Regions from separate parts of the Faecalimonas nexilis genome, predicted to be linked through region 2. Evidence: predicted binding sites of a transcription regulator. Region 2 holds the regulator's gene; each other region holds the start of a gene.
The links. Region 2 encodes Rex, which represses fermentation and respiration genes when NADH is low (regulators of the CRP and FNR family bind a similar motif). Its sites were predicted from a motif close to ATTGTTAANTANTTAACAAT; they were not measured.

Region 1 (3,220 bases), 1.4 Mb from region 2:
GAACGATTTCAACTGCGATTTCGTCAACACGATCGTCGTTGTTACCGTATTTAGGGAATTCACCTTCTACTTTGTAGTCTACAACTAGTCCGTCTTCATCTCTTATTGGTGTTACTTTTGCGTATTTGATAGCGCTTAATGAGTCAGCTACAACAGAAAGTCCTGCAATACCTGTTGCGAAGTAACGTTTTACTTCTCTGTCATGAAGAGCCATCTGAAGTTTTTCGTAGCTGTATTTGTCATGCATGTAGTGGATGATGTTCAATGTATTTACATAAAGTCCTGCTAACCATTCCATCATGTCATCGAATTTTTCCATTACATCATCGTAATTAAGCACATCGCCTTCAACCGGACGGTATTTTGGTCCAACTTGAACTTTCAGTTTCTCGTCAACACCACCGTTGATTGCGTATAATAAACATTTTGCAAGGTTTGCACGAGCTCCGAAGAACTGCATCTCTTTACCAACTTTCATAGAAGATACACAGCAAGCAATTGCGTAGTCATCTCCGTGAGTCTGACGCATTAAATCATCATTTTCATATTGGATAGAAGATGATTTAATTGACATCTTAGCACAGTATTCTTTGAATGCTTTTGGTAAACGTGTTGACCAAAGTACTGTTAAGTTTGGTTCTGGAGCTGTACCTAAGTTATCTAATGTGTGAAGGTAACGGAAAGATGTCTTTGTAACAAGCGGACGTCCGTCAACACCAACACCACCGATAGACTCTGTTACCCATGTTGGGTCACCTGAGAATAATGCATTGTACTCTGGTGTACGAGCAAATTTAACAAGACGTAACTTCATGATGAAGTGGTCAATGTATTCCTGAGCCTGTTCTTCTGTGATCAATCCTCTGTCTAAGTCACGCTGGATATAGATATCAAGGAATGTAGAAGTACGTCCAAGACTCATTGCAGCACCGTTTTGCTCTTTAACAGCTGCAAGGTATCCAAAGTATAACCACTGGATAGCTTCTTTTGCGTTAGCAGCTGGTTTAGAAATGTCATATCCGTAGATCTGACCTAATTTTGCTAAATCTCCAAGTGCACGGATCTGTTCTGATAATTCTTCACGAAGACGGATATTTTCACCAGTCATTCTTACTAAAGAAGTAGCAAGCTGTTGTTTTTTGTCTTCGATCAACCAGTCTGTTCCGTATAATGCAACACGACGGTAGTCACCGATAATACGTCCACGTCCGTAAGCATCCGGAAGACCTGTGATGATAGCTGATTTTCTGGCTAATCTCATCTCTGGTGTGTAAGCATCAAAAACCCCCTGATTATGTGTCTTTCTATATTCAGTAAAGATTTTTACAACTTCAGGATCTACTTCGTATCCATTTTCATGGCATGCATTCTGAGCCATACGGATACCACCAAATGGCTGAAGAGAACGTTTGAAAGGTTTATCTGTCTGGAAACCAACGATCTGCTCTAAGTCTTTGTCTAAGTATCCCGGTCCGTGAGAAGTAATAGTAGATACGATCTTTGTATCCATATCTAATACTCCGCCAGCTTCACGCTCTTGTTTAGAAAGGTCCATAACCTGAGCCCAAAGTTTTGTAGTAGCTTCTGTAGGTCCTGCTAAGAAAGAGTCATCTCCTTCATATGGAGTGTAGTTCTCCTGAATAAAGTTGCGGACATTTACAGATGTACGGTTCCAACGTCCTGGTTTGAACCCGTCCCAATTAGAATTCCAATTTTTCTCCATTGGTAAAATCCTCCTGTTAGATATAATTTATTAAATAAAAAATGAATAGTATTTCAATCGAGCTTATTATAACATTAGATAATAATTTAACGCAAGGCATATATTGTACAAAAACGGATACAGTATACAATTTTTGATAAAAATTTATCAAAATATTGGGTTATGCAGAAAAATTTAAGAAATAATTTATCCTATTTTTGAAGATTTTGGTGTATAGTGATAAAGGATAAAATTAAGAATTGACTTAGGAGAACTATAAATATGAAGAAAAGATGGAAAATAATCGCAGGGATTCTTTGTATTACTTTAATGGGAACTGCGTGCTCAAAAAAAACAATAAACGACGGGGAAGAGCAGCAGACAACAGTGGATAAGACCGGGAAGGAAGAGAATGAGAATCAGAGTAAACTTGATGTGCTCCGCCCAATTGCATATTCCAATGTTGAGAATCTGAATTTAGAACCGGGATCATATATTTCTATTATAGGAAGAAACAGCAATGACAGTTATTGGAATGAAGTGAAAGAGGGAGCGGAAAGAGCAGTTGCGGACATCAATTCTATGCTTGGGTATAAAGGGGATGACAAAGTACGTCTGAATTACAGTGGACCAAGCGAGAGCGACGATGTGGATGAACAGGTTAATATTTTGGATGAAGAGCTTGCCAGATACCCGGTTGCGGTTGGAATTTCAGTAGTAGATGCGACAGCATGCGAGGTACAATTTGATCTTGCGGCAGAAAATGATATTCCGATTGTTGCATTTGATTCGGGAAGTGAGTATCAGGGAGTGGTAGCGACATGTTCTACGAACAACCAAGAGGCTGCAAAGACGGCAGCGTCAAAACTTGCTTCTATTATGGATGAAAATGGGGAAGTGGCATTGATCATGCCGGATTCTCAGGCTATGAATACACAGGAAAGAGAAAAAGGGTTCCAGGATGAGATTGCAGCATCGTATCCGAATGTGCAGATCGTAGATGTGTATTACATGGATCAGTTAGAGGAGAAGGCAAAGGCAATTGCAGAAGAAAAGAATGCAGCTAAAGCAGAAGGAGAAGAAGAGATTCAGGCGGAATCACTGACACAGGAAGATGTTATAAAATATATTTTAGAGCAGCATCCGAATTTGAAAGGGATTTGTGCGATGAATCTGAGCGCGACAAAACTGGTGACAGATGTGTTGACTGAGGTGGATCGGGATGATCTGAGTGTGGTTGGATTTGATGGTGGAAACGATCAGATGAAGCTGTTAAAAGAAGGAAAGGTGAATGGGCTGATTGTACAGAATCCGTATGGAATGGGATATGCGACTGTTGTTGCAGCGGTAAGAGATGTGTTGGGGCTTGGCAATGAAGCGGTGATCGACAGTGGATATACATGGGTGACAAAAGATAATATGGATAAGAACGCAATAAAAAGGATGCTTTATTAAGGCATCCTTTTTTGTAATGAAAACGTAAATTCTGTCCCGACACCTTCCGTGCTCACAACGTTG
Region 2 (3,220 bases):
TTCCGATATAATTAACAAATGTGCCATTGACAAGATCTAAAATACGTGTCGCCGTCTGATTAATAAAGTAACGGTCGTGGGACACATAAAGTACAGTCCCGATGTAATCATTCAGCGCTTTTTCCAAAATCTCTTTGGAAGCAATATCCAAATGGTTCGTTGGCTCATCGAGGATGAGGAAGTTTGCCTCAGACAGCATAAGTTTTGCAAGAGAAACACGACCACGCTCGCCACCGCTTAAATCACTGATCAGTTTGTAGACATCATCGCCCGTAAATAAAAATGCGGCGAGTGTATTTCGAATCTGTGTGTTGTTAAGACTTGGATAATCATCTGAGATTTCATCAAAAATATTTTTTTCCATATGTAACACGTGGTGTTCCTGATCATAATAGCCAATCTGTACTTTGGAGCCGAGCTTGAAAGAACCGCTATCAGCGGCGACTACCTGATTCAGTATTTTTAAAAGTGTTGTCTTTCCGGTTCCGTTGTCTCCGATGATGGCAACGTGTTCCCCACGCTTGATCTCAAAGCTGATATCCTGAAATAGTTTGTGGTTTCCGAATGTCTTGCTTAAATGTTCAACTTCTAACACATCGTTTCCGCTGACGCAGGATGGCTCTAATGAAAAGTGGAGTTCTTGCGGATCCCCCATCGGCTTTTCAATGACGTCCATTTTTTCAAGCATCTTTTCACGACTTTCTGCACGACGGATTGATTTTTCTCGATTGAAAGAGCGAAGTTTTTCGATTACTGCTTCCTGATGCTTGATTTCCTGCTGTTGATTTAAGTATTCTTTTAATTTTGCTTCACGAATCATCTTTTTCTTTTGTGCATAGTCTGAATAGTTCCCCATGTAAGTCATAATGCTGCCATATTCAATCTCTACCACTTTTGTGACAACACGGTTCAGAAAATAACGGTCATGGGATACGATTAAGACAGCACCGTCATAGTTGAGCAAATAGGTCTCGAGCCATGAGATGGAGTTCATATCCAAATGGTTTGTCGGCTCATCGAGCAATAAAATATCTGGTTTGGTAAGAAGCAGCTTTCCGAGAGACACACGGGTCTTTTGCCCTCCTGAGAGCGTGTCCACCTCTTTTAAAAATTCATCTTCACGAAAGCCAAGTCCTTTTAAGACACCGACCAATTCACTCTGATAGGCGTATCCGTTGGCGTGTTCAAAACGCTCTGTCAGTCGGTGGTATGTCTGAAGCCGGTTTTCTAAATCTTCGCCGTGAAGATGTTTCAATTCCATCTCAATCGTGCGAATCTGTTTTTCCATCTCAATGATATCTGCTTTGGCAGTCTTTAACTCTTCCAGAATTGTGTTTCCGCTTGAAAGCTCCTGATGCTGTGACAGATAACCGATTGTCTTTCCTTTTGTCAGGATAATATCGCCACTGTCTGTATCGAGTTCTTTCATGATCATTTTTAAAATAGTAGACTTTCCGGCACCATTTGGTCCGATCAGTGCCGTTTTTTCGCGATCTTCTATATGAAAAGAACCAGATTTGACAATCACTTGTTCTCCAAATGCTTTTGAAATATTATGACATGCGAGAATCATATATATAACCCCTCCCTTTTTGGTACAATAATTTTATTATAACTAAAATGTAAGAAAATACAACTAAAAGTTTGACTTTGATGCGGTGATTCTATATAATGATTCTTAGAATGGACAGGAAAACAGAGGAAGGTGAAGAAAAAATGGAAGAAAGACAAATCTCCCAGGCAGTTATCAGAAGATTACCCCGCTATTATCGTTACTTAGGTGAGTTATTGGAAAATAGTGTGGAGCGTATTTCTTCTAATGAATTAAGTAAAAGGATGAATGTAACAGCTTCCCAGATCAGACAGGATTTGAATAATTTTGGTGGCTTTGGACAACAAGGTTATGGATATAATGTAAAGTATTTATATACAGAGATTGGAAAGATTTTAGGTCTGGATGTCAATCATAATATGATTATACTCGGAGCAGGTAATTTAGGACAGGCACTTGCCAATTATGCTGCTTTTGAGCGAAGCGGATTTGTCTTAAAAGGAATTTTTGATGTGAACCCAAGACTTGAGGGCGTTACAATTCGAGGTATTGAGATCCGGATGATGGATGAGTTAAGCGACTTTATCAAAGAAAATAATATCGAGATTGCAGTGCTCACTATTCCAAAGACAAAAGCAATTGAAGTTGCAGACATGCTTGTGGAAAGCGGTATCAAAGCTATTTGGAACTTTGCGCATACAGATTTAGAACTTCCGGAGGATGTGATTGTTGAGAATGTACATCTTTCAGAAAGTTTGATGAGACTTTCTTATAATGTCAATCGTTATCATGTGGAGCATACGACGGAAGAATAATTTCCTGCTTTTGCGGGAAATAAGATAAAAGAGACGTGTAGTGGAGGCATGCAGCAGGCAGGTTTCCTTTACACGTTTTTTTCAAGAATAGAAGGTGAACAAAAATGATATATTTGCCAACCGGCGAACAGATGCGAAGAGCGGATCTGTATACAATTGAAGAAATCGGAGTTCCGTCTATGGTTTTGATGGAACGTGCGGCACTGGAAGTGGTAAGATGCATGGAAGAAGAACAACTGGATTTTCGCAAGGTGCTTGTAATCTGTGGGAGCGGCAACAATGGTGGAGATGGATATGCAATTGCCCGCCTGTTACACTTAAAGGGGCATGATGTGACTATTTTTTTTGCCGGGAATTCTCAAAAACGAAGCGAGGAAAATGCACAGCAGGCAAAAATTGCAGCACATTATGAAATTCCGGTGATAACCAATCTGGGTACAGAGGAATATAGTGTAATTATAGATGCACTCTTTGGAACCGGATTGAAACGTGAAGTTACAGGCCATTACAGGGAGGTTCTTTGTTCTGTCAATCAGATGGCCGGCAAGAAGGTGGCGGTTGATCTGCCATCGGGAATTCATGATACGACCGGAGCCCGGATGGGGATTGCTTTTTGTGCAGATCTGACAGTTGCAATTGCCTTTCCAAAGAGAGGTCTGTTTTTACAGGAGGGAAATGTGTGTGCAGGAAAGATTCTCACAGGTGACATCGGCATTTCCTCGGAAACATTCTCAGAAGGAACAGTTACATTTGGCTATGAAAAACAAGACCTATTTCTGGGATTTCCAAAAAGGAAGAAAAATTCACATAAGGGAAGCTATGGAAAAGTGTTGATGATTGCAGGCAGCAAAGG
Region 3 (3,220 bases), 540 kb from region 2:
GGTTGAGATGAATTTATTGTATAAAAGTACAAGAAACGCAGAAAAAACAGTGACAGCTTCCGAGGCAATTTTAAAAGGTCTTGCAGATGACGGAGGGCTTTTTGTTCCAGTGACGATTCCAAAGCTGAATGTCGATATGGGGACACTGAAAGAGATGTCTTATCAAGAGACTGCATATGCGGTGATGAAACAGTTTTTTACCGATTTTACGGAAGAAGAATTAAAAAGCTGTATCACAAAGGCATATGATTCAAAATTTGATACTGAAGAGATTGCGCCTCTTGTGAAAGCAGATGGTATGTATTACTTAGAGTTATTTCATGGAGCAACCATTGCCTTTAAAGATATGGCATTGTCCATTTTACCACATTTATTGACGACTTCTGCGAAGAAAAACAATGTAAAGAATGAGATCGTGATTCTGACAGCGACTTCCGGAGATACCGGGAAGGCAGCGCTTGCAGGATTTGCGGATGTAAAAGGGACAAGGATTATTGTATTCTATCCAAAAGACGGTGTGAGCAAGGTGCAGGAACTTCAGATGGTGACACAAAAAGGTGAAAATACATCGGTTGTTGCAATCCATGGGAATTTTGATAATGCGCAAAGTGGTGTGAAAGCAATTTTTGAAAATAAAGAGCTTGCAAAAGAGATGGATGCTGCGGGTTATCAATTTTCTTCTGCTAATTCTATCAATATCGGTCGGCTTGTGCCACAGATTGTATATTATGTGTATGCATATGCAAAATTGCTTAAAAATGAAGAAATTGCAGAGGGAGAGCAGATTAATGTAGTTGTTCCTACTGGGAATTTCGGAAATATTTTGGCGGCATATTATGCAAAACAGATGGGAGTTCCAATCGCAAAACTTGTATGTGCATCGAACGAGAACAAAGTTTTGTTCGATTTCTTCCAAACAGGTGTGTATGATAAAAATCGAGAATTCATTTTGACAACATCACCATCAATGGATATTTTGATTTCAAGCAATTTAGAGCGCCTGATTTATCTCATTGCAGGTCAGGATGCTGTAAAGAATCAGGATTTGATGCGCGCATTAAAATCACAGGGTGTTTATGAGATTTCAAAAGAGATGAAGGAGAACTTGGATGATTTTGCGGCAGGATATGCAACGGAAGACCAAGTGAAGAAGACAATCTCTGAGATTTATAAATCTACAGGATATGTGATCGATACGCATACAGCAGTTGCGGCATCGGTTGGGAAAGCATATCTTGAGGAAAACAAAGATGAGAGAAAGACAGTGATTGCATCTACTGCAAGTCCGTATAAATTTGCAAGAAGTGTGATGACTTCCATTGATGAAAAGTATGATACGTTGGAAGAATTTGACTTGATAGCGGAACTGGAAAAGATTTCATGTGTCAAGATTCCAAAAGCAATTGAAGAAATTCGAGATGCCAAGATTGTTCATACAAGAGAATGTGATGCGGACAAGATGGAGGAGACAGTAAAAGAGATACTGAACGTGTAAAAGTCTGCATTTTTCTGAAAAATAAATTGCATTAACAATTCAAAGAAGGTCTCAGAGGTGCAGGCAGATGCTGTACTTCTGAGATTTTTTTGAATAAAAACCGGAATACAAGAAAGATTTTTTTAGAAGAATATGAACGTGAAATTTTTGACAAGCGAATTGCAAAATTCAGTGTGAAATGAGTGAATATAATTAAAAATATATGAAAAATGCGTAAAAAATGCAGGGTTCAAGTTTCGAACTTGCATTTTTAATATTTATTTTATAGAATTTTAATGAAATTACAGGAAGAAATGAATTAGATGTATGTCATATCTTTCAAAAAAGTATTGACTTTATTAGTGAAGTATGTATAATTAAAATCAGTGAAACTTGGAAAAATTCAAACTACTATATTAAGAAATGAGGTTTATTAAGATGGCAAAAATTGATTTAAGCAAATATGGTATCACTGGAACTACAGAAGTAGTTTACAACCCTTCTTATGAAGTGTTATTTGAAGAAGAAACAAAAGCAGAACTTGAAGGTTTTGAAAAAGGACAGGAAAGTGAACTTGGTGCAGTCAACGTTATGACAGGTATCTATACAGGACGTTCTCCTAAAGATAAATTCATCGTTATGGACGAGAACTCAAAAGATACTGTATGGTGGACTTCAGATGAATATAAAAATGACAACCATCCAGCATCTCAGGAAGCTTGGGATACATGTAAAGAACTTGCAATTAAAGAACTTTCTAACAAAAGATTATTTGTAGTAGATGCATTCTGCGGAGCAAATGCAGATACACGTATGGCAATTCGTTTTATCGTGGAAGTGGCATGGCAGGCACACTTTGTTAAGAACATGTTCATCCAGCCAACAGAAGCAGAGCTTGAGAACTTCGAACCAGACTTCGTTGTTTATAATGCATCTAAAGCAAAAGTTGAAAACTATAAAGAACTTGGTTTGAATTCTGAGACAGCAGTTATGTTCAATATCACAAGCCGTGAACAGGTTATCTTGAACACATGGTACGGTGGAGAGATGAAAAAAGGTATGTTCTCTATGATGAACTACTACCTCCCATTGAAAGGTATTGCTTCTATGCACTGCTCAGCTAACACAGATATGAACGGAGAAAATACAGCAATCTTCTTCGGACTTTCAGGAACAGGTAAGACAACATTGTCTACAGATCCAAAACGTCTTCTGATCGGTGATGATGAGCACGGATGGGATGACAATGGTGTGTTCAACTTTGAAGGTGGATGCTACGCGAAAGTTATTAACCTTGATAAAGAATCTGAGCCAGATATTTACAACGCAATCAAGAGAAATGCACTTCTTGAGAACGTAACATTAGATGAAAACGGAAAGATTGACTTTGACGATAAGAGTGTAACAGAGAACACTCGTGTATCTTACCCAATCGATCATATTGAAAAAATTGTACGTCCGGTATCAGCAGCACCGGCAGCAAAGAATGTAATCTTCCTGTCAGCAGATGCATTTGGAGTACTTCCACCGGTATCTGTATTGACACCAGAGCAGACAGAATACTACTTCTTATCTGGATTTACAGCAAAACTTGCAGGTACAGAACGTGGAATCACAGAACCTACACCAACATTCTCAGCTTGCTTCGGACAGGCATTCTTGGAACTGCACCCAACAAAATATGCAGAAGAACTTGTTAAGAAGATGAAAGCAAACGGTGCAAAAGCATATCTTGTAAACACAGGA
Region 4 (3,220 bases), 220 kb from region 2:
CGCGCAGACTTTCAAGTTTGTCTGATGCGCTCATCTCAGTCATCTTTTCTTTACCAAGGCTTGTTTTTAACCAATACATGAATTTCGTATGAGCAACGCCATCCTTTACATGTGCTTTTTTGATGTTTTCAATTTCTACATCATTCTTCATTGCTTTATATAAAATAGTAGGATTGGTCTTTTCAACTTTTTTTGTACTATCCGGGATATTATTATACAAAGCATAATTGATTCTTGCAGGGTCAATCAGGACTGTGTTATTAGAATCAAAGTCTTTTACAAAAGTATAAATGTCATTATATGGATGGAAAACAACATTATCCTTTTTAAGTTCTGATTTTACATGTTCATCTAGTCTGCTTTCATCTATAAATAAATGTACTTCATTCATCGTGATTACAGCATAACTTAGAACAAGAGGAGAATACATTACATCGTTTCCTCTGATATTAAGAAGCCATGCAATATCGTCCAATGTAGTTAAAACATGTACGTCAGCACCGTTTTCCTTCATTGCATCTCTCAAGCGAGAGAGTTTGGAAGTTGTGGCTTCACCGGAAAATTTTTCATCCAGTAAAAATACAGGTTCGGCTGCAAGGCTTGGCCGTTCTTCCCAAACGGCATCCACAAGGTCGTAAGAGTATTCAATACGGATATTCTTATAAGAAAATTGTTCTGCGAAATCTTTTCCTTCCTGCATAGCGATGACACGTCCGTCAAATCCTAAAGTCCCATTTTCAGGGAGTACAGAGTCAAGATACTCCGAGACAGTTGGAACTCCCGCGTTACCCATGCGATAGAGTGTTACACCACTCCCGGCAAGCTGAGCTTCCGCCTGAATAAAATAACGTCCGTCTGTCCAAAGACCTGCAGCATCTTTTGTGATTACAGCGGTTCCCGCTGAACCTGTAAAACCAGTGATAAATTCTCTGGATTTAAAATGTTCACCGACATATTCACTTTGGTGATTATCTGCAGATGGCACAACATAAGCATCGATATGTTTTTCTTCCATAAAGGAACGAAGCTTCGCTATTCTGTCTGATACGTTCAATCCGAATACCTCCTTAAAGTAATTTAGTAAATTATTATCCCGTAAGTTGAATTGTAGCATAAACGAAAGACAGGTACAAATGTTTTTTTTAGAAAGTAGGGTATGTGAAAAAAATATCAAATATTATGGAAAAAGAATTGCTATTTCTAAAAATATAAGATATAATTAAAATTGGCAGAAAATTGGTTTAACTTTTAAAAAATATATAAAAATGGAGGACTAGATTTATGAGCAACACAATATCTAAAAACCTCGCAAGTACAAGAATTGCCACTTTACTTGACGAAGGAAGCTTTGTTGAAATCGGTGGCGCAGTTACAGCAAGAACAACCGACTTTAACATGCAGGAGAAAGAGACTCCGGCTGATGGTGTCATCACAGGTTATGGAGTGATTGATGGCAATTTGGTGTACGTATACAGCCAGGATGCTTCTGTTTTAAAAGGAGCGATCGGAGAGATGCACGCAAAGAAGATTGCCAATATTTATGATATGGCAATGAAGATGGGAGCACCGGTTATTGGTCTTGTAGACTGCGCAGGATTAAGACTTCAAGAGGCAACGGATGCATTGAATGGATTTGGCAGCCTTTATATGAAACAGGCTATGGCATCTGGGGTGATTCCACAGATTACAGCAGTTTTTGGAAAATGCGGTGGTGGACTTGCCGTTGCATCTGCGATGACTGATTTTACTTTTATGGAAAGAAATGGGAAATTATTTTTAAATGCTCCAAATGCAATTGCAGGAAATGAGGTTTCAAAATGTGACACTTCATCTGCAAAATTCCAAAGCGAAGAATCCGGTTTGGTTGATGGAGTTGGAACAGAGGAGGAGATCCTTGGACAGATTCGTTCTTTAGTATGCATGCTTCCAACAAACAATGAAGATGATGCGTCTTATGATGAGTGTCTGGATGATTTGAATCGTGTTTGTGAAGGTATTGACAATGCAGTCGAGGATACTTCTATCGTTCTTGCTTTAGTATCTGATGACAATGTATTCTTTGAGACAAAGAAAGAATACGGAAAAGATATGGTGACCGGTTTTATCCGCTTGAATGGAATGACAATCGGAGCCGTTGCAAATCGCGCGAAGATATATGATGAAGAAGGCAACGCCGTGCAGGAATTTGGCGGAACATTGTCTGTACGCGGATGTAAGAAAGCGGCTGATTTTGTGAACTTCTGTGATGCATTCAATATCCCGGTTGTAACCCTTACAAATGTGACAGGATTTGAGGCGAGCAAATGTTCTGAAAAATCGCTTGCAAGAGAAGCGGCAAAATTAACTTATGCATTTGCAAATGCAACAGTACCAAAAGTAAATTTGATTATTGGAAAAGCATATGGAAGTGCTTATGTGACAATGAACAGCAAATCTATCGGGGCTGATATGGTATACGCATGGCCAACAGCAGAGATTGGAATGATGGATTCGACATTGGCAGCAAAAATTATGTATGCGGATTCGGATGCAGAGACAATCAATGCAAAGGCTTCAGAATACAGAGAGATTCAGTCAAGTCCGATATCTGCGGCAAGACGTGGCTATGTAGACACGATCATTGAACCTGCAGATACAAGAAAATATTTGATAGGTGCATTTGAGATGCTGTTCACAAAGAGAGAAGACCGCCCGGCAAAAAAACACGGAACGGTTTAGTGAGGTGAGGCAAAGTGAAGAAAAGAATGAGCTTAATAGTATGTGTTTTGGCAGCATCGCTTAGTTTTGCAGGGTGTTCCCAGAAAGCAGACACCGAATATGATGAATCTGCAGCACAACAGATAACAGAGACACTTATCACTAGTTTTTCCCAGATGGGAAAAGAAGGGTTTGAGCAATTTAGATCTCTTTCAGACTACCAGCTGGATTACACGATGATGCAGTCAGGACTTCCAATTGAGGGGGATAATTTCCTGTCTATGCTTGATGCGTGGGAGGGAGCTGAAAAAGAGTGTGGCTCTTATGTAAAACATGGTGAATATGAGTTTGAAGCATCCGATAAAGAACTTTCTGTTTCTACATTGGCAGAATATGAAGACAGAGATGCGACGATTGAATTTAAGTTTGATGAAGACTTGAACTTAGAGTCTATGGATGTTTCAGCAAAATACACGACAGCAGAGATTTTAGAAAAAGCAGGATTGAATACGGTATTAGGTAT

Region 1: a site for Rex is predicted at 1,856-1,875, ahead of pflB (formate C-acetyltransferase). Genes of this name have one in related genera too.
Region 3: a site for Rex is predicted at 1,631-1,650, ahead of pckA (phosphoenolpyruvate carboxykinase (ATP)). Genes of this name have one in related genera too.
Region 4: a site for Rex is predicted at 1,156-1,175, ahead of AC6I5B_RS08215 (acyl-CoA carboxylase subunit beta). Genes of this name have one in related genera too.

What each region holds. Positions count from the first base shown of each region.
Region 1 covers NZ_AP029189.1:3,235,353-3,238,572, reverse strand. Annotated here, with positions in the region: gene pflB (formate C-acetyltransferase) at 1-1,723, opposite strand, end outside; gene AC6I5B_RS16090 (substrate-binding domain-containing protein) at 1,985-3,157, shown strand; gene AC6I5B_RS16085 (sensor histidine kinase) at 3,154-3,220, opposite strand, start outside.
Region 2 covers NZ_AP029189.1:1,869,463-1,872,682, reverse strand. Annotated here, with positions in the region: gene AC6I5B_RS09450 (ABC-F family ATP-binding cassette domain-containing protein) at 1-1,573, opposite strand, end outside; gene AC6I5B_RS09445 (redox-sensing transcriptional repressor Rex) at 1,717-2,367, shown strand; gene AC6I5B_RS09440 (NAD(P)H-hydrate dehydratase) at 2,472-3,220, shown strand, end outside.
Region 3 covers NZ_AP029189.1:1,325,296-1,328,515, forward strand. Annotated here, with positions in the region: gene thrC (threonine synthase) at 8-1,495, shown strand; gene pckA (phosphoenolpyruvate carboxykinase (ATP)) at 1,913-3,220, shown strand, end outside.
Region 4 covers NZ_AP029189.1:1,647,039-1,650,258, forward strand. Annotated here, with positions in the region: gene AC6I5B_RS08210 (aminopeptidase P family protein) at 1-1,054, opposite strand, end outside; gene AC6I5B_RS08215 (acyl-CoA carboxylase subunit beta) at 1,282-2,718, shown strand; gene AC6I5B_RS08220 (OadG family transporter subunit) at 2,745-3,220, shown strand, end outside.